3 regions of the Paenibacillus sp. FSL H8-0315 genome follow, and region 3 is predicted to be linked to each of the others. Evidence: riboswitches for the same ligand, from Rfam matches in the RefSeq annotation. Region 3 holds a riboswitch; each other region holds the start of a gene.

What was found. A riboswitch is a leader RNA that binds a small molecule or an ion and turns the genes downstream of it on or off. The one in region 3 is predicted to bind cyclic di-GMP.
Region 1: linked by a shared signal. The riboswitch ahead of MHB56_RS27000 (hypothetical protein) and the one ahead of MHB56_RS17670 (transglutaminase-like domain-containing protein) in region 3 are both predicted to bind cyclic di-GMP.
Region 2: linked by a shared signal. The riboswitch ahead of MHB56_RS13720 (NPCBM/NEW2 domain-containing protein) and the one ahead of MHB56_RS17670 (transglutaminase-like domain-containing protein) in region 3 are both predicted to bind cyclic di-GMP.

Annotation. Positions count from the first base shown of each region.
Region 1 is NZ_JBBOTA010000001.1:6,205,163-6,211,898, forward strand. It holds gene MHB56_RS26970 (ABC transporter substrate-binding protein) at 1-122, shown strand, start outside; gene MHB56_RS26975 (carbohydrate ABC transporter permease) at 204-1,100, shown strand; gene MHB56_RS26980 (carbohydrate ABC transporter permease) at 1,113-2,000, shown strand; gene MHB56_RS26985 (dihydrodipicolinate synthase family protein) at 2,059-2,976, shown strand; gene MHB56_RS26990 (N-acetylmannosamine-6-phosphate 2-epimerase) at 2,985-3,671, shown strand; gene MHB56_RS26995 (ROK family protein) at 3,688-4,671, shown strand; cyclic di-GMP riboswitch class I at 5,198-5,292, shown strand; gene MHB56_RS27000 (hypothetical protein) at 5,386-6,339, shown strand; gene MHB56_RS27005 (S-layer homology domain-containing protein) at 6,472-6,736, shown strand, end outside.
Region 2 is NZ_JBBOTA010000001.1:3,160,217-3,166,952, reverse strand. It holds gene MHB56_RS13740 (sensor domain-containing diguanylate cyclase) at 1-381, shown strand, start outside; gene MHB56_RS13735 (Crp/Fnr family transcriptional regulator) at 574-987, shown strand; gene MHB56_RS13730 (EAL domain-containing protein) at 1,038-2,021, shown strand; gene MHB56_RS13725 (hypothetical protein) at 2,138-2,704, shown strand; cyclic di-GMP riboswitch class I at 2,862-2,948, shown strand; gene MHB56_RS13720 (NPCBM/NEW2 domain-containing protein) at 3,207-6,736, shown strand, end outside.
Region 3 is NZ_JBBOTA010000001.1:4,057,917-4,064,652, reverse strand. It holds rRNA gene MHB56_RS17675 (16S ribosomal RNA) at 1-1,002, opposite strand, end outside; gene MHB56_RS17670 (transglutaminase-like domain-containing protein) at 1,370-2,179, opposite strand; cyclic di-GMP riboswitch class I at 2,193-2,273, opposite strand; cyclic di-GMP riboswitch class I at 2,348-2,430, opposite strand; gene MHB56_RS17665 (class D sortase) at 2,550-3,209, opposite strand; gene MHB56_RS17660 (GtrA family protein) at 3,312-3,719, opposite strand; gene MHB56_RS17655 (glycosyltransferase family 2 protein) at 3,706-4,686, opposite strand; gene MHB56_RS17650 (phospholipid carrier-dependent glycosyltransferase) at 4,784-6,562, opposite strand; gene MHB56_RS17645 (glycosyltransferase 87 family protein) at 6,552-6,736, opposite strand, start outside.

The sequences.
Region 1 (6,736 bases), 2.1 Mb from region 3:
CTTTCTGGTTCCCTGAATTACAACGTGCTTTAACTGGAGGAGCAACCGGTAAAGAAGCTTTGGACAGCTTTGCTGCAAAAGCAAACGAAGCGATTACGAAAGCAAAGGCTGCAATGAAATAAAAAAAGTGAATGGTGTCTAAAAGAATAGAGTGCGGCAAGCACTCTTTTCTTTTTAAATCATTGAAGAAATGGGGAAGGACTGTGGGGACAACGGTTCGCAAAATAAAAGGTTATGTGATTCGTGACTGGATGATGAGTTATCTCTTTTTAGTGCCGGCATTTGGGTTTTTCCTGCTTTTTGTAGCTTATCCGATGGTGAAAGGGGTCTATATTAGTTTCTTTGATTACTCCTTGAGAGATTTCAGCTTTATTGGCCTCGATAATTATATCTCCTTAATAAAAGATGATAACTTCAGGAAGTCGATGGGAAATACATTATTGCTTGTACTCATCACCGTACCCATCGTTATTATTTTCTCGTTATTTATCTCTATGAATATTTATAAGAAAAAAGAGTTTGCCAGATCGTTTTTCCGCGGAGTGTTCTATTTGCCGGCTGTATCCTCGGTCGTAAGCATCACAGTCGTTTGGGGCTGGATCTATCATCCGAACTATGGGATTCTAAATTATTTAACCAGCTTTTTGGGAATGGAGCCTATATCCTGGTTAGGAGATACGAGGACTGCACTGCTTGCTATTATCGTGGTTCTGATAACGACCTCTGTTGGGCAGCCGATCATTTTATATGTGGCATCTATTGGGAACATTCCTACTTCTTACATAGAAGCAGCTGAGATTGATCGAGCGACGCCTTGGCAGATTTTCCGGAAAATATTATGGCCAATGCTAATGCCAACGAACTTATATATTATCGTGATTACCACGATCAACACCTTTCAATGTTTTGCGCTAATTCAGTTGCTCACCTCGGGTGGACCTGTGTATAGCACATCGACTGTTATGTATGGCGTTTACGAACAAGCCTTTATGCTCGGTCATTTTGGATATGCCTCGGCGATGGGTGTCATCCTTGCGATTGTGATCGGGATCATTTCTATCATTCAATTCAAATACTTTGGCAGTGATGTTGAGTATTAAGGAGGGGACATCATGAATTCTACGAATCCGTTAGAACTGACAGCACCTATTGGCCAATCTAAGAAAGTAAGCAAATGGAAAAAAGAATTGACGATTCCAAAAATATTAGCGACCTTCCTGTTGATTCTAGCAACGTTGTTTTTTATCTTCCCTTTTTATTGGGTGGTTTCAGGGGCATTTAAGCTTCAGACTGTGGCAACAACGATCCCCCCGGAATGGTTTCCGGCTAAGCCGACTCTGCAAAACTGGACCGAGTTATTTAAGAATCCCGTTGAGCGCTGGATGTTTAACAGTTTCATCATTGCTTTTTGTGAAATGGCAGCGATTTGTATCGTTTCTTCCTGTGCTGGATATGTGCTAGCCAAAAAGTCTTTTCCTGGCCGAGGGATTATCTTTACGATGTTTGTTGCCGCTATGGCATTGCCTAAGCAAGTTATTCTTGTCCCGCTGTTTACGATGCTTGCAGATTTTGGGTGGGTCAACACGTATAAAGGGCTTATTTTACCAGCGATTGGCTGGCCATTTGGAGTCTTCCTAATGAAGCAGTTCGCGCAGACGATTCCAGGAGAATTAATTGAAGCAGCCAAAATAGATGGCAGCTCTGAGATTCGTTTGTTCGGAACCATCATTTTACCTTTGTTAAAGCCTGCAATAGGGGCACTGGCAATCTTTACCTTCATCACTTCTTGGAATGATTATTTCAGTCAGCTGATCATGACCAGATCGACTTCAATGATGACATTACCACTTGGGGTAGCGACTCTTCGGGGTGAATTCACAACAAATTATGGACTGCTTATGGCGGGTGCTGCGTTAGCCTCTATTCCTATGATTGCAATTTTTCTAATGTTCCAAAAAGCCTTTACTCAAGGGATTACTATGGGGGCTGTAAAAGGCTAATTATTCTTATAACAACGAAAATTAATAGTGATGAATTAAACGATGGAGGCTGTAATTTATGAAATCATATGATCTTGAATCCTTTAAAGGCATTATTATTGCTATGTACTCCAGTTATGATGCTGAGGGGGAAATCGATAAAGAAGGAGCCCGAAAATTAGCTCGTCAGTATGCTTCTACGGGAGTAAAAGGTCTTTATGTTGGCGGAAGCTCTGGCGAAGGTATGCTGCAATCTGTAGAAGAACGCAAACAAATGCTCGAGGCAGTTATAGCAGAGGTTGGAAAAGAGCTTACAATCATTGCTCACGTGGGTGCCCCATCTACAAGAGACAGTGTTGAACTAGCTATCCATGCTGAGAAAGTTGGCGCACATGCCGTATCGGCTGTTCCAGCGATCTATTATCGTCTTTCACCGGACAGTGTTGAAAGTCATTGGCAGGCGATTATTGATAGTACGGCGCTTCCATTTATTATCTATCACATCCCGCAAACTACAGGCTTTCAATTATCGAAAAGCTTGCTGATTAAGATGGCAGCTCAGGATAAAGTAATCGGGGTGAAAATTTCGGCGGAGAGCACGTTTGAGCTTCAGCAATTTAAAGCCGCAGGTGGGAAGAATTTTCTAGTCTTAAATGGACCAGATGAGCAGTATTTGGCGGGCCGCAGTATTGGGGCAGATGGCGGGATTGGTGGAACTTATGGGGTGATGCCCGAGTTATTCCTAAAAGTGGAACAATGTTATGTGCAAGGAGAGATGGCTGAGGCGCAGAAATGGCAGTTTATCATCAATGATCTCATTGTTGAATTGCTATCCTTTCCTTCATTATATGGTGCGTGTAAAGCGATCCTTAGTGTGCGCGGATTTGAAACAGGTCAGCCAAGAATGCCGCTTTTACCGATTAAGGATTCCGATCAGGAGCGGGTGGAAGCTCTGAACAATAGAATATTAGATTATATTCTTGAAGCGAAGGGATAGGGTTAATAATGACTCGAATAAGTGATATCTTTCCGGTGAAAGGTCTGATTGTTTCCTGTCAGGCACTTGAGCATGAGCCGCTTCATGGTGGGGATACAATGGCTAAAATGGCAAGAGCAGCGGTTCAATCAGGAGCTATAGGAATCCGGACAAATGGTGTTCCAGATATTGTAGCTATCAAAAAAGAAGTAAATGTACCGGTCATTGGACTTATTAAACGGGATATTCCCGGATCAGCCATATTTATAACACCAACCTTAGATGAAGTGAAGGCGATTGTTTCTGCAAAAGCAGAGATTGTTGCGCTTGATGTAACGAATCGGGAAGAACGCTTAGAGTCAGTAAAGCCATTAATAGAATATGCACATCTGAGAGGTGTGCTGGTTATGGCGGATATTTCGACATTTGAGGAAGGGCTTGCCGCTGAGAAATTAGATGTGGATTTCATTGGTACCACGCTTTCAGGCTACACCCCATACAGTACACAGCAGGAAGGACCGGACCTTGTCTTAATTCAACAATTAAGCAAATCAGTGAACATTCCTGTTGTTGCGGAAGGACGGATATGGACACCGGAAGACGCAGCAAAAGCTAAGAATGCGGGGGCATCCTATGTTGTTGTAGGAAGTGCAATTACTAGGCCACAATTGATCACTTCGAGATATGTTAAGGCCGTGAGCGATTTCAATGACTGACGGAGGTGAGTCCGCGATGGAAGGGTATGATCCTCATATAGAATATGCGATCGGAGTAGATATTGGCGGCACGAAAATTAATGCCGGACTCGTCTCTTCACAAGGGGACGTTTTACATACTGTAAGCCTAAGCACATTGGCTGGACAGACGAAAACAATGGATCGCATTATACTAGCTATTCGGACATTAATGGATGAAATAACAGCACAACAAGCGGGAATTCAACTCCAAGGAATTGGCGTAGGATCAGCAGGGCAAATGGATTGGGAGGCGGGACGTGTCCGTTCCGCTTCGGAGCTTATCCCTGGCTATGCTGGCACAGCTTTGAAGGATTTGCTTCAGACACAGTTTCATCTTCCGGTAATCGTTGATAATGACGTGAATGTATTAGCATTAACAGAGAAATATTTAGGCTCAGGCAAAGAGGTAAAAGACTTTATCTGTCTTGCCCTTGGTACGGGCGTGGGTGGAGCGATAGTCGTAGACGGCCATCTTGTCCACGGTTCTTGGGGTGGGGCTGGAGAGTTAGGCCATATGTCTGTAGATTTCAAAGGGCCTGCATGCATTTGTGGTGGAACAGGCTGCTTGGAGCAGTATGCTTCAGGCACAAGTATCGCACGTCGCATGCGCGACAAGCTTTTATTACATAACCAGTCCCCAGAGAACGTAGACTCACGGGAAGTGATAGCGAGATGGCGGGCAGGTGACTCTCTGGCTACAGCGTTAATGGAAGACACGATTGCTGCGCTCGGATCCGCGATTGCTTCATTAATCCATATTTTTAACCCTAAAGTCATCGTCATTGGCGGTGGAGTTGCTGAAGCAGGCGAACTTTTGTTTGAAGGCATTAGAAGGGAAGTAAAGGGCAGAGTAATGCCATCGATGCTGGAAAATGTTCGTATTGAAGCAGCCTATCATGGTAATTTATGTGGAATGATCGGTGCGGGGCTGCAGATGTGGGAGTATAGTCCCGATAAAGTAAAGAGAGCAGAGCTATAAGGGTCTATTCACCATCTATCTGTATAGAAAGTCATGGGGAGCAATACGTAGAAGCGAGTTTAATTGTACATCGTACAACTATATTTCTCGAATCCCTCCAGCCGATGGATGTAAGTGTATTTTGTACAGCTATTTTCTTGATTTACAGCCTTAGTGGTGGCTTCTCGTGTTTTTAGTTGTAGAAAATGCAACTAAAGTCAAAATGATTGCATTTGCCTACGAAATAACTGTATAGAATACATTTATTCTATTTCTCAGATTCCCCTGAGATCCGGTGTAATTGGCGAATTCTCCTCTATCATCTGCTCAAGCACCCTGCCAGGCAGCGTTTCTCCGATTATTGGAGAATTGTTGTCTGGTTGTCTTTTTATAGATTACTTTTTTTTGTCTGAAAATTACCTATTTTAAATGATGGGCTTTTTATAATCACCTTAAAAATGGAATATATAGAACATATTAATTCTAAAGTATTATATTCCGCTAATAGTATAGTCCTACCTATGTATATTTATTTGGAAACCGAGTTTGGAAACAAAGGCAAATTCGTACGAAAGTCGGAGACGCAAAGCCACGGGTCTAATTCATCCCACGAAGGGATGTTACGACAGCCGGGCCGCTCAAGGCACTTGGTTTTTTTGCGTGCCTAAAAATCCCCCTGAAGGAGAGAAAAGAATGAGGTTCAGAAGTAGAGTGAGGACCCCGAGGAATAGGCTGATGCTGCTCACGGTTATGTGTATGTTTGTGAATTTGTTTGCCGGAGTAGTTGAAGCTGATATAGCTTCGGCAACGGGGAGTGATCCAGGTCGAACAGATTATAGTGTGTTCGGTGATCAGATTGTATGGATGGAAAAGGATGCAAAAGGAATCAAACAGGTACATACCCTAAATCAGACTAGCGGAGCAGCTAAAATACTCACCTCCAGTTCTTCTGCTAAAGATGCACCTGCAGTTGGTGGAGGTTTTGTGGTGTGGGCTGATAAAAGTAGTGAAGAAGAATCTTCACTGAACTGGGATATTTATAGTTCCAACATTTCTATTGGATCTCCTACCAAGCTCAACCAAACGTCAGGACAATACGGCAATCCATCAACAGATGGAGTGGGCGTAGTCTGGTATGAGCGTACACATTATGGAAATATGATCTATCATGGTTTGGCCTCGGGTGTAGAAGCGGAACTGGGTGAGGGAAGATTTCCGGTCCTAGCTAATGGCATAGTAGTTTATAAAAATGCTCGGAGCGGAGGACTTAGCATGCTCAATTTGAGCAGCGGAGCCACACGTTCCATAGTCAGGCTGGGTGGAGCGAATTTTGTAGATTGGTTCGTGTTCAATGGTAGCCACGTGCTTTGGAAGCAAAAAAATGGAGCTTCAGAGAGCAAATACGTCTTGATGTCCATCAAGGATTTTACTTTATCGCCTATGGATCTTACTGCAATGAATATTTCTAACACGGATTATGCTTTTATGGCGATAGGTGCAGGACAAGCGGTCTTTCAGGTAGAGGTAAATGGTGCTCCTGTTTTGAAGAACGTTAATCTTTTATCACGGAGTGTTACTTCTCTTCCCGCACTCCCTTCAGGCGCGAAGCTTATAGGAATTAGTGGAGAGAAACTTCTTTATAGCATTAATGACCAATACATAGAAGCAGTACAGTTGGATGTAGATTAGGGGCCGGGTTCAACTCCAACTCCGAGTCCTAATCCTAATCCTGACCCAGACTCGAATTCAAATTCAAATTCAAGCGGGAATTCAGGTTCAAACATTTCAGTTCCAACACCAACGGGTCCTAAAGACAGTAAGGTGTTTGGAGATAAAGGCGGCATTTTGACTGCGGCAAATGGTTTGGCTCGTTTAGAAATTTCAGCAGGGACATTTCCTGAGAATACAACAGTAAGTTTGGTTCAAGTAGAAGAAAGTAAGACTCAAACGGTTATCGATAATAAAGGAATTAAACTACGTAAAGAAAGTTCTAGTTGGCAAGTGGAGGCCAGCTCAACCTTTAAACTTCCAGCGTTACTGGCTATTGGATATGCAAAGGAAACTCCTTGGACTACGAACCGAGAGA
Region 2 (6,736 bases), 900 kb from region 3:
ATTGATCACTTTAAAAATGTGAATGATACCTACGGTCATCAGATGGGTGATTATGTCCTGGAGAAATTGGCGAGTATCCTGAAGTCCCAATCTCGTAAAGAAGATATCGTAGCTAGGTATGGTGGTGAGGAGTTTATCCTTCTGCTGCCTAATACAGATTCATCGGATGCCACGGCTATAGCTGAGAGTTTACGACAATTCATAGCCAGCTCCACTTGGGAGATTGGCAGCATTACGGTAAGCATTGGCATAGCTACCTTTGAAGCAACCGATACAGACATCACTCTTCTGGAAAAAGCTGATCAAGCGCTTTACGTTTCTAAAGAACAGGGGAGAAATCGCGTTACGCATATTATGGATTTGAGTGAAAAGCTTCTTTAATTGGAGGCTTTTTTTGTTATTTATAAACGATACATCCTCTTTGCTCTAATTGCTCTAAAATGTCTGTTCCCTTCAAGCTGTAAAAGGGAATTCGGAATTTCATGAATGGATCTCCTTTGTAATTCGTATTGGCATCAAGCCTATGTGACAACGTTACGATAGAATATAACAGGATGATGATTTATTATCAGTATGTTGGCATACAAAACTATGGAATGTGGATCATACCTACATTATCTATTCGGGGATTATGGCGATCTGGAAGTGATCCATCCCTCCAATATAAGAGTGCTGTCTGCGGTGGCTATGAATGATACTGTATTATTTGAGATTAAACATGAGCCTTTTAAGCAGATGGTTGCCGATTACCCGTTGATTAAGGATCAATTGATGCTGCTGCAAATGGAGCGTTTATTTTTATCGAATCGGTTATTATATGAAATGAAATTTCATGATGCGAGAGCGCGTGATATGATCGGAACGTTAAGGGAGACGGCTACCCTTGTGCTTAAAGATCTGCAAGAACAAAAGATTATTGAGATTCAACATCAGCAGATCACCGTGTTAGACCCGGCGTATTTACTGGAGTATACGGATTTCGATTGAGAAGAGCCGTTCCGGGATTCAGAGAATCGATTATTAAAGGGGTTATGAATATGGCTTGTAATCATTGTGTAGTAAGAGATCTGAATTTTGAAATCAAGGCTCATGGTGAGCTTAATCTTAGGGTTTTACCTGAGGTTATTCATCACTTGAGTAGAAGTAATACGATACATAAGGTGGAAGAAAATGTGATTACAGTTAAGGAGGCTGGGGTGCGGGATTTTCTGGATTTCTGTAATGACCATATGGAGTCGGAGCAGGTTGAATTCCGTATAGATGACCAAACATGGAGACCTCTATCCGAATTACCCACTGTACTTGATATGGAGTGGATTGATGAGGTTATCACTAAGGGTCTTGTTACTTGCTACTTCCAACCAATTGTGAACGTAAGGGAAGAGATTTTTGCATACGAGCTCCTATCCAGATTTAAAAAAGAAGACGGATCTCTTATCTATCCTAATGAGATTTTTGCGGCGGCACGGAATCGTGGGCGTTTATATGCTTTAGACCGGTTATGTAGAATGACGGCTGTAAAATATGCTGCACCCTTAAATAAAAAAACGTTTATTAATTTTATCCCAACGTCGATCTACGCTCCAGAGTTCTGCTTAAGATCAACCGTTGAACTGGCCAATCAATTAGGCGTCGATCCTTCTCTTTTTGTCTTTGAAGTTGTTGAGACGGAGAAAGTGGATGATCTCGCTCATTTGAAAGCTATTTTGACATATTACAAGGACCGGGGATTTGAATACGCTTTAGATGATGTTGGTGAGGGCTTCAGCACGATCGAGATGTTATTGGAGCTTAAACCCCATTACATGAAGCTGGATATGAAATATGTTCAGGGTGTGTCCAGCGATCTGAACAAACAGAAAATAGCAAAGCAATTTTTAGAAAAAGCTTTAGAAATCCAATCCGTTCCTTTAGCAGAAGGTGTGGAGTTTAGAGAGGACTTTGAATGGCTTAAGCAGAGTGGTTATCAGTTGTTTCAGGGCTATTTATTTGGAAAGCCTGATCCTATTCCCAAACAGTAATCCTAATGAGTATATATCCGTCCAGAGGATGAGATGAATTTCAGGTCAGAGTCTGAGTACAGCCAACCCCCGGGGTTGTATAATTTAGGTAATTTGAAAAGGGGGACGGGATGGATATGAAATGGCATCAATTTGTAACGCGCTGGGCGGATTCTAGGGGCTTTGATGGACGAGAGATTGATTATCAATGGCCTTCTCCCTCATTTCCGGTCATCAGTATTCGCAGTAATCTAGGGCGATACTCAGGTCAAGCGTATGGCCGTGGAGGTAAACCCCGTGTGAAGACAGCCGTTGGATTAATCGCTATTGGAGATGTAGCTGTTGGCTTGATTTCCATAGGTGCGATAAGCGTGGGCGTATTATCCTTAGGAGCAATATCACTGGGAATGTGGTTAGCGATCGGAGCAATAGCACTTAGCTGGCTTGGCTTCGCAGTGGGAGCGATTGCGATTGCAGGCGTGGCTGTAGGAGCGATCGCAATCGCGGAAAAAGCGTTGGGGGCCATCGCCATAGGGGATACGGCGTTTGGTGCGATAGCGATAGGCAGGATCGCTGGGGGTGCCATAGCTATCGGACAATGGGCATATGGTGTAATCGCAGTTGGCGAACATGGTTTCGGATTAATTCCCATCACGGGCGATGTGTGGAATTGGTTCCGGCGTTTGTTTGGATCGGGGAGTTAAGTAGACCTACAGTCCTAAAGGATGCCCTTCTCTTCCGGGATAGTCGATAAATAATATCTATCACATAAGAAAAACTAATTGCAATTACCTATACTCATTTCATACCAATTAATCATGCGATCAGATCTAGGCTTATGTTACTCTTTGAATGTATTCGAAACTTCATAGGCAAACCTATGGAAATGTAGGGACGCAAAGCTATAGGGACTAAGGTTATCATAACTATTGTCAGCCAGCTGCCAAAGAGTGTGTAACGCTTTTTGTTAAAATATAAGAAAGTATAAGTTATAAAACTATACTTAATATCTTATATTTCTCGCTTAAACGCTTACCGTCCTTATAAGGACGCCGAAGGCGTTTATGCTTGTTAAGGTTTAATAAAAATTAAGTCTTAATTTTTAGGCGACTTTATACGCAATCAAGCTACTCTTTTGGGGTAGTTTTTTTTGTGCCCATTTTTGGGCACTGGAGAGATTCATATGACATCTGGGGGTAAGAAGAGATGAAGAAAATGATTGCGATCGCTACATCGGCGGCCATGTTGGCCAGTTTTTCGAGTGAGGCAGGTTATGCTTTAGCAAGTGAGGCAAGCAAGGTAAATGTAACAAAAACAGTGGCGCAAAGTAAGGTTAACTTATTAAGCAACGCCTCGGTTATTCCGTTTGAGCTGTACGGCAAGGATGCTCTAAATGCCTATAATGAGGTTTTTAGAATGAATCCAGCAAATATTAAATCCATCACAAATAACGGTGGCAACTACTCAGGCTCGCCTATAGCTAAGGCTATGGATGGGGATATGAGCACGCATTGGGAGACTGGCAAACCGAATAGTTCAACGTTTACGAATGAGGTTGTGTTTGTTTTCAATGAGTCCACTGAATTAAATAGAATGGTATACGCGGCTAGGCAATCCGGTGCTAAAGGTAAAGGTTTTGCTCAAGAATTTGATATCTACGGCTCCACTACCGATGCGGGTGATTTTACGCTCGTGTCTTCTGGAGAATATACAGGCTCAACCGGTGATGTAGTGGAGATTCAGTTCGCACCTACGGCTTTTAAGAGACTTAAATTTGTCTTCAAAAAAGCGAACCAAGATTGGGCGAGTGCTGCTGAGTTTTCTTTTTATAAAGAGGATAGTGTTTCTGCTAAAATGAAAAATTTATTTACAGATGATACCTTGAGCCAAGTTAGTGCTGCCTTTGATACGGCAGAGAAATTAACAGCTTTAGAGAATGAAGTGCAGGCACATCCACTGTATGCGCAGTTTAAAGAAGAGATAGAGAATGCAAAGATCCTTTTGGAGAACCATCAGGTAGAGGCAACGGCAGCCAAGGTTTCGAAGCTAAAAGGGTATGGAACAGCCTATGAAAATGCCTATAGCCAAGCTTATAGAATGCCGAATGCAAACGTATCAAAAGTAACGGTGAACGGTGGAAGCTACTCAGGTACGAAGCCTGAATATATGCTGGATGACCAGCCCACTACGCATTGGGAAACGAACAAAAACAATGATGCAAGCTTCACGAATGAAGTTGTGTTTGAACTAGCGCAAGCGGAAGTGCTGGACAGAGTAGCTTTTTTGGCTAGAGATAACCGCAAAGGATTCCCAGAGGCTTTTGAAATCTATGCATCAGAGACGAGTAAAGGAGAGACCTTCCAACTTGTATCTAGCGGAACCGCGATTAGTACCAATGACTTTCTGGAATTTAAATTCGAACCGACGAAGTTTAAAAGATTAAAATTTAAGTTCACAAAAGCTAATATCAACAGACCTTTTGCGGCTGAATTTAGATTTTATACAGAAGATAAAGTAAGCGAAGCTGTAAATGGTATTTTCACAGATGGAACGATGAGTGCGGTTGTGCCTGCTTATAATAACGTTGCAAAAATCAATGCACTAGAGGAAGCGGCAAAAGTACATCCGCTCTATCCAATCCTGAAAGATTCTTTGGATTTAGCTAAGAAGCTAGTGAATGGTGAAGTTCAAACCGAAGGCACCATCATTGAGGCGGAACAACGTGGAGATATGAAAAAGCATGCGCAGGAAAACCTGAGAATTGGTTTTGGTACGAACAACCAGCCTACAGGTCTCGTTGCAATGCCTGGAGATACGATCAACGTTTATGTGGATGCAGCTTCTAACGATAAGCTACCTTCTTTAGTCTTTTCTCAACAAGAGGCCGCTTGGAATGTTTGGGCTAGAGGTGTGCAATTGCGTCCAGGTAAGAACATTATAACCGTTCCTGAATTTGCTATGAATAGTTATTATGCACATGAAGTGACTAAGGGCGGCACCGTTTATATCGTAAATCCCTATACAGCAGAGGAACAAGGGAAAGCGCCATTGATCCGCTTCGAAGGTTTAGAAAAGATTCCTTTTATGACCAAGACCACGGATCCAGAACAATTCAAAACCTTCTTAATCACATACAAACAAAGACTAGACGAAGATAAAGCGGCTCATCCAAATGTTCAAGATCGTAAACTCATAGATGTGGTAGAACTGGCCAGCGATCATGTTATTTTCACAGGAACGGCGACGGAGGCGTACAACAAATATATTACGCAAGGAAATAACCCGCTGGACACCGTAACTGGGTATGACACCTGGATGAAGAGTATTTTTGCCTTCTATGGCCTGGATGGCAGTAGCGAGATTCATGATGCCAAGCTAATTCGTGAGAATATTCGCTTGATGCAGCCTTATGGTGCGATGTATGCAGCGGGAGATCATACAGGGATCCAACTTGGAACAGTAGGAACCATGTTAGGTGATTTTAACAAAGCTTATCCGGGCTGGGGACTGAATCACGAAATCGGGCATCGCTTGGCTATGGGTGAACGGGAATATGGCGAAGTAACTAATAATATGGTGTCTATGTTTATGTCTGTCGCGGCGAATTCGATAGATAATCGTATACCGTATGAATCAGATATCTATAAATATGTCCTCGAAGAAAACAAAGTGGTTATGAATCAGCAGGGCTTATTTGCACAACTCGGAGCCTATTGGCAGCTGGAGCTGGCACATCCGGGATACTGGACAGAGCTGACCAAGCTATATCGGGAGCGGAAGGTCATCCTTACCAACGGTGACAATTCTAAGCAGCAGTATTTGGTGGAGTTCTCCTCCGAAGTACTGGGATTAGATTTAAGCAGCTATTTTGCCAGACATGGCTTCACTGTGAATCCTGAGACAAAAGCGAAAGTAGCCAAGTATCCGGCACCGCAAAAGTTATGGTATTTAAATAACTCGGTGATTAATTATGAGGGAACTGGAATAGCGGATAAAAATCTGGCCATTAAGGTTAATATCACACCTAACACCACGGCTAGAACGAACACGTTAAGTTTCAGTATAGATAAAGAGCTTAAGCAAGACTTTTTAGGATATGAAGTGTATAGAAATGATGTGTTAGTTGGTTTTACAGGAACTGAGCAATTTGTGGATCAGAATGTAGATGCGAGTATCAACTATACGTACAAGATCGTCGGTTATGATAAAAAGCTGAACCCACTGAAGCCCGTACAGGTTAAAGCCTTTAAGCCAGCCTTGTCTGTTGAAGATCAGCTCACTTTAAAGCTTAATCAAACCTTTGATCCGATGAGCTATGTAAAAGCGGCTAACTATCTAGGAAACGATATTACTGCAGATGTCTCTCTGAAAGCCAATAACGTTGATGTAACGCAAAAAGGCAACTACGAAATTGTATATGAAGTGAAAAGCGAAGGGGTTACGGAAACGAAAACCACACAGGTTACGGTAACGAGCGACTACGCCTATATTTCCGATCTCAATGCCAAGTCAGTCGTTGTAGGCTGGGGTGAATTAAAGAAAGATAAAGCCGTTTCCGGGGGAATCATAACCCTTGTTCGCCAAGGATTGGCTGCGACGTACGCGAAAGGGATTGGTGTTCATGCCAACTCTGAGGTAGTTTACGATATTGAAGGTAAGGGTTACGACTTCTTTGAAAGCTACATTGGGATCGATCAAGCCATGAAAGGGAAACCTTCCTCGGCTACTTTTGCAGT
Region 3 (6,736 bases):
GACCTGGTAAGGTTCTTCGCGTTGCTTCGAATTAAACCACATACTCCACTGCTTGTGCGGGTCCCCGTCAATTCCTTTGAGTTTCAGTCTTGCGACCGTACTCCCCAGGCGGAGTGCTTACTGTGTTAACTTCGGCACCAAGGGTATCGAAACCCCTAACACCTAGCACTCATCGTTTACGGCGTGGACTACCAGGGTATCTAATCCTGTTTGCTCCCCACGCTTTCGCGCCTCAGCGTCAGTTACAGCCCAGAAAGTCGCCTTCGCCACTGGTGTTCCTCCACATATCTACGCATTTCACCGCTACACGTGGAATTCCACTTTCCTCTTCTGTACTCAAGCCACCCAGTTTCCAGTGCGACCTCAGGTTGAGCCCAAGGTTTAAACACCAGACTTAAATAGCCGCCTGCGCGCGCTTTACGCCCAATAATTCCGGACAACGCTTGCCCCCTACGTATTACCGCGGCTGCTGGCACGTAGTTAGCCGGGGCTTTCTTCTCAGGTACCGTCACTCCGGTAGCAGTTACTCTACCGGACGTTCTTCCCTGGCAACAGAGCTTTACGATCCGAAAACCTTCATCACTCACGCGGCGTTGCTCCGTCAGGCTTTCGCCCATTGCGGAAGATTCCCTACTGCTGCCTCCCGTAGGAGTCTGGGCCGTGTCTCAGTCCCAGTGTGGCCGTTCACCCTCTCAGGTCGGCTACGCATCGTCGCCTTGGTGGGCCGTTACCCCACCAACTAGCTAATGCGCCGCAGGCCCATCCCTCAGTGACAGATTGCTCCGTCTTTCATTCTTCTCTCAGGAGAAAAAAGAAATTATCCGGTATTAGCTACCGTTTCCGGTAGTTATCCCAGTCTGAAGGGCAGGTTGCCTACGTGTTACTCACCCGTCCGCCGCTAAGTTATTTTGAAAGCAAGCTTTCAAAATAACTCCGCTCGACTTGCATGTATTAGGCACGCCGCCAGCGTTCGTCCTGAGCCAGGATCAAACTCTCCAATTAGTATTGAAAAGAGCGATATGCTCATTTTGAAACATCTGACGAGAAAATTAATTCTCTAATTTTGGATTTCACTTGCGTGATTTCCTACTCACTCGTTGTTCAGTTTTCAAAGATCAAGTTCTCGTTGGCGCCGTTTAATGTCTCAGCAGCAACTCTTATAATATATCATGTTGTTTTCAGAAATGCAAGCTTTATTTTTCGAAGCTTTTTATCAGCCTCGTCTATATCGCCTGTACGCTGTCTAACAACGCTTACCTATAATACCCCAACTATTAATAGAAAAGCAACCCCTAATATAAAAATAAACAACTAGCTTAATAATTAAGCTAGTTGTTTATTTAATAGGGTTATATTTCTAGCGACGAACTTAATAGTATTTTGCCGCAGTATATTTGCTTGAGGCTTTAATTAAATCGGTTTTCTTATCACTCTTTGAAAGTCCTGCATCCACTGTAGTATCAATGGTAACCCACTTCCCATTAAGCAACACTTCGTTCCAGGCATGATATTGCGTAACGTAGCTTGTATTCCCCATTACCAACTTAGCAGGAACATCTACACTCCGCAGCATTGCGGCAAAAAGAGAAGCGTAATCATAGCAAATCCCTTTTTTAGTAGTCAATGTCTTATCGATGCTTGGAATATAATCAGTAGTTACACTATTAGCAAGAGAGTAATCATATTGTACATTCGCAACTACATAGTTATAGATCGCTTTAACTTTCTCTTCGTCTGTTGTTTTGCCTTGTACTAATTGTTTAGCTTTGACAATCGCTTTATCAGAAGAACTCCATTTCACATTCTGTACGGAGCCCAAATATACGGAATTCGAGTCACTCATGGTTACGTCTACTACTTCGGAATATAATGCTTTGTATTTATTGCCGGTTGTATTCTCCAGAACAGAAACCTTATAAGTCCCATTTCCTTGTTGCAAAGGGAAGTCCTCAGCTTGTCCAGAAGCATACAAGTTATATGTATAGCTGCTGTTATCTTTGGTGATCATGAGTTTGATTCTTTTATCTTTCGGAATATCATAGTTAATACCAATAACACCTTGAGCCACTTTGGATGTAATCAACCAGCTGGCATCTGCACTTGCAGCTTGAGCTGTACTTACCGAAACTGAAGTCATTAGGACGAACAACGCCACCAGCATAAAATAAACCTTTTTCACGGATAAAACTCCTTTCGGTAGCTGGCTGCCATCCTTTCGGGAAGGCCCTTTAGCTTTGCGTCCCTACCTTTCGATAGGTTTGCCGTTATCGTATAAGCTCTATCTGTTCTAGCTTTACTAGATATAATTGATAGAATCCATTTGAAACAAACAAAAAAAGCCTCTTCATTCGGTAGCTGGCTGCCATCCTTTCGGGAAAAGGCCCTTTAGCTTTGCGTCCCTACCTTTCGGAAGGTTTGCCGTTATCGTGTTTAGCTTTCATAGTATAATACTATCATATTTATAGTTGTGAACAAGACCTAATTTACTAGATTACCCATTATTTTATAAATATCTCCCGGTATTTGTGTTTTCTTGTCATTCACTATTCTCATTTTGTTAATTTGGCATGAACAATCAGCCGATGCGTTGGATTCACTAGCGGATCACATGTAATCAGAGTAAGAATCTTATCCTTGTCATTCCCGTCAAGAACGGAGACATCACTCGGATCTACAACAGAAATATCGTATACCTCATAGTTAAACACCTGATCACTAGTCTTTACCGTGATAACATCCCCCACAACAACCTCATTCAATCTGTTAAACAAACGACCCGTAGTTCGAGCCCGATGCGCCGCGATTGCAGCATTCCCGATCTCTCCAAGGGGTGCCGTTTCTTTCATATGGGCTGCAGCATGTTTCATATTAGCTTTTGTAGCCCCTTCTAATACAGGCAGCTTCAAATCAATCTTATCGATTTCAATTAGTGCGATTACTTTGCCACCGACTTCAATCTCCGGTTCAGGCTTTTCTGTCTCTTGGGGTTGGGGCTGTGCCTGGGCATCCAGAACCGATTCCTCTGCTAACAGCTGAGTAACTTCAGCATACCTGCTCCTCAGATCTGACTGGGGAGTACTATCGGCAGTGCTTAGTTCAGCCGTTTCTAATAACTTCTCCTGCTGCCTGTCGTTGTACCATTCGTTAGCTGTCGGATATAACATGATAAGTATCCCAGCCAGTATGAGTAGATAGGAGAATTTACGCAATGTTATTCACCTCCGTATATTGTTTCTATGGTTATATACAAATCAAGCAGAAACAGCTACTTGCCTTTAAGCATAGCAACTCCTTCTGCCTGAAATTAATGTTTAAAATACCCATTTACGACTTCCAAAGAAATTGATGATCACCGTGATAAAGGTAACCAGCACCTTCGAGATCAAGACTTGAATACCTAGTTTGTCTGTCAACAGATGCATTAGCAGCAGTGATATTCCGAGCACTACCAGATTCAGCACGATAAACTTGACCAGCTGCGCGCGGTCGAAGCCTTCTTTATTCCCCCGGTTGCGATCACGAAAGGTTACTTTTTTATTCAAAATAAAGCTATTCGCCGTGCCTGCACTATAGGAGATCACCTGCGCCAATGCGTATACCATCCCTAGAGAATTCAACAATGTGAAAATCACAAAATCAATAAGCGTATTGAGCAAACCTACGGCATTAAATTTGAGGAACTGTATGAATGCAGCGCGCAAGTTCTTATCTGACATCATTGTGGTCCTTCCGGCGGTCCAGTTGTTCTTCGTTCTGGTAGCCTTTAGTCTCACTAACAATATATAGCGGTCTATCTTTAGACTCGTCATAAATCCGTCCGATATACTCCCCAATCACACCTAACAGCATCAGAACGATACCGTTAAAGAGCAGATTAACGCCTACAATGGAAGCCCAGCCCGGAACCGTCCAGGAGGTAAAAAATATCTTTTGAAACAAGACGAAAAATAAATAGAGAAAGCTAGAGAATGAAAGAAAGAATCCAATATACGTAGCAATCTTAAGCGGCTTATGTGAAAAAGAGGTGATGCCATCTAACGCAAAACGAATCATTTTCTTCAGCGGATATTTGGTTTCTCCGGCAAAACGTTCTTCCCGTTCATATTCCACCATAGTCTGCTTGAAGCCAACCCAGCTCACCAAACCTCTGACATAGCGGTTCTTTTCTTTAAGTCCCCGCAGGACATCACATACCTTACGGTCAATAAGACGGAAATCGCCTGTATCCGTTGGAATATCCACACTTATCATACTGCTGAGCAGGCGGTAAAAAAGCTTCGCGGTGACCTTTTTGAACATCGTTTCTCCGTGGCGCTTCAGGCGTTTCGCATATACAACGTCGTAGCCCTCTTTCCACTTCTCGATCATTTGCAAAATGACCTCCGGAGGATCCTGAAGATCAGCGTCAATAACAACAACCGCTTGACCTTCGGCATAGTCCATGCCAGCTGTAATCGCTACCTGATGTCCGAAATTACGCGAGAAGTCAATCAGCTTGACATGCTCGTCTCGTTCACAGATCTCCCGAATCATCTGGGCGGAACGATCACGACTGCCGTCATTGACGAAGACCAGCTCATAAGTATCGCCGCACTCGTCCATTACTTTTTTCAAACGTTCATAAGTATGGCTAATTACTTGCTCCTCATTGAACATGGGTACAATCACACTATATCTGGCTTTCACCTTTATTCCTCCTACAAGCTTTTTGGAGCGTTACATCCATCTACACTTCATAATAACGCTGCATGCATAAACTTATTTTATAGATTTTTATTAAATCCTAGAAAACCCAAGTAGGGAACCAACGCAGCATATCTTTCACGTAATCTCCACTGACCTGCATCCCTGACAGTACCGGGTAGAAAGCGATAAAGAGCAGCAAAGCAACAGCTACATAGACATACTGTACGTAACGTGCCTCAGGGAATTTAGTATCCAGCAACTTCATTATATATACAATACCAAGAATCATAAATGGCACCATAGCAAAATAATGGTAAATAAATGTTTCTCTTGGGACAAGCATCCACGGAACATATTGCGAGAAGAAGGCAATCCAGATCATGTAGAGATTCTTATCTTTACGTTTCAGCGTAATCCACAGTGTTGCCAACATTGCAAAAATACCCGTCCACCAGATAAGCGGATTCCCCATAGTCACTATACTGCTGACCTGACCTTCCGGCAAACCTTCACCACCGCTAAAGAACCAGACCGGTCTCTTCATAAACGGCCATTGCCACCATGAGGAAGCAAAAGGATGTGTAGCTACAAGCTGGCTGTGGTAGTTGTACATATTCTTTTGGGAATCAATCAAACCTTTTATAGTGAAGCCCTCTGCTGATGCAGATAACCCCGGCACAAAAGATAAGCTATAAATAATTACTGGAATAATTACAAAGAACCCGATACAACTAGCCAACGTAATAATAGTCTTTTTCCAAAAAGAATCTACTGCTTCACGACAGGTGCCCAGCAATTCCTTGTCTTTAATCTTCCCCTCTGCCAGCAGGCGTCCGGAGGCTTGGTATTCTCTGTAGCGTTCAAAAAGGGAGATAGCCAGCATAATGGCCAGCCCTGCTCCTCCATAGAGCACAATCCATTTCGAAGCTACGCCGATTCCGAAGAATAAGCCAGACCAGAATAACGGAATTAATGTTTTTCTTAAAGGCTGCTTGTAGAAATTCATTGTGTAATACCGCTGCATAAAATAGAACATCAACATAATGAAGAACACTCCGTATACGTCAATCGTGGAGATTCTTGTCTGTGTGAAATGCATGAAATCCAGCGCAAACAATCCCGCCGCGAGGGCGGCGTATTTGCTTTTCTTAAACAAACGCAGCGCCATTACATATATGAGAGGTAACATGGCAACTCCGAACAATGTTCCGATAATACGCCAGCCGAATGGATTGACCCCGAACAGCTCCATACCTATGGCAATTAACAGCTTACCAAGCGGTGGATGCGTATTCTCGTAAGGCACAATCCCGTGCGTATATTCATAAGCTGTTCGCGCATGATAGATCTCGTCAAAATAAGTGCTATTCATAAAGTTAGAATGTTCCGGAATGAGCGACTGCTCGTCAAAAAGATTGGCCGCTGCTCCTCTTTTAGGTACTGCGTTAGCATCCGGTGTCACACCGGCAATAGGAAGGGGGATTCTTTCTCCCCCCTGCTCATAAAAGGCCATTTCGTTCAAAGTGAACCCTGGAGATGTAACTGTAAACTTCACATATCTCGCAGTAACGTTCAGGGGTTGGCTTTTCCAGATGAAGACATTCCCGACATCCTCACTGACATCCATCGGACTGCTCCAGACCTCAGGATTGTCGCTGAATTCCAGCTTGAACTTCCCCGTGCCCACGCCTCCAAAGATATTGACCCGTTCCAATGGTTTACTCTGCCCCAAATCTACATAGAAGCTTTCACCACTGGCAGCAGGCTCCCATAAGGTCTCTGGAGATTTAGTAGAGCCAAGATTATATAAAGCAAGCGCTGCGTAAACGGCCGTAATAGCTATTATGCATATCCAATCTATACGCTTAAACTTCATCGTTAAATCGCCCTCCCTTCTGATGCGGTTTAATTTGCCCGACAACTCTCAAATCTTCTTCATATTGTTCTTCCGGTGTAATTGGTGCTGGAAGAGGTTTTATTCCCTTGCGGACATACACATCGTATCCGATATTCAGCATATAAAGCAGCAATGCTAGATTAGCTATAGCAG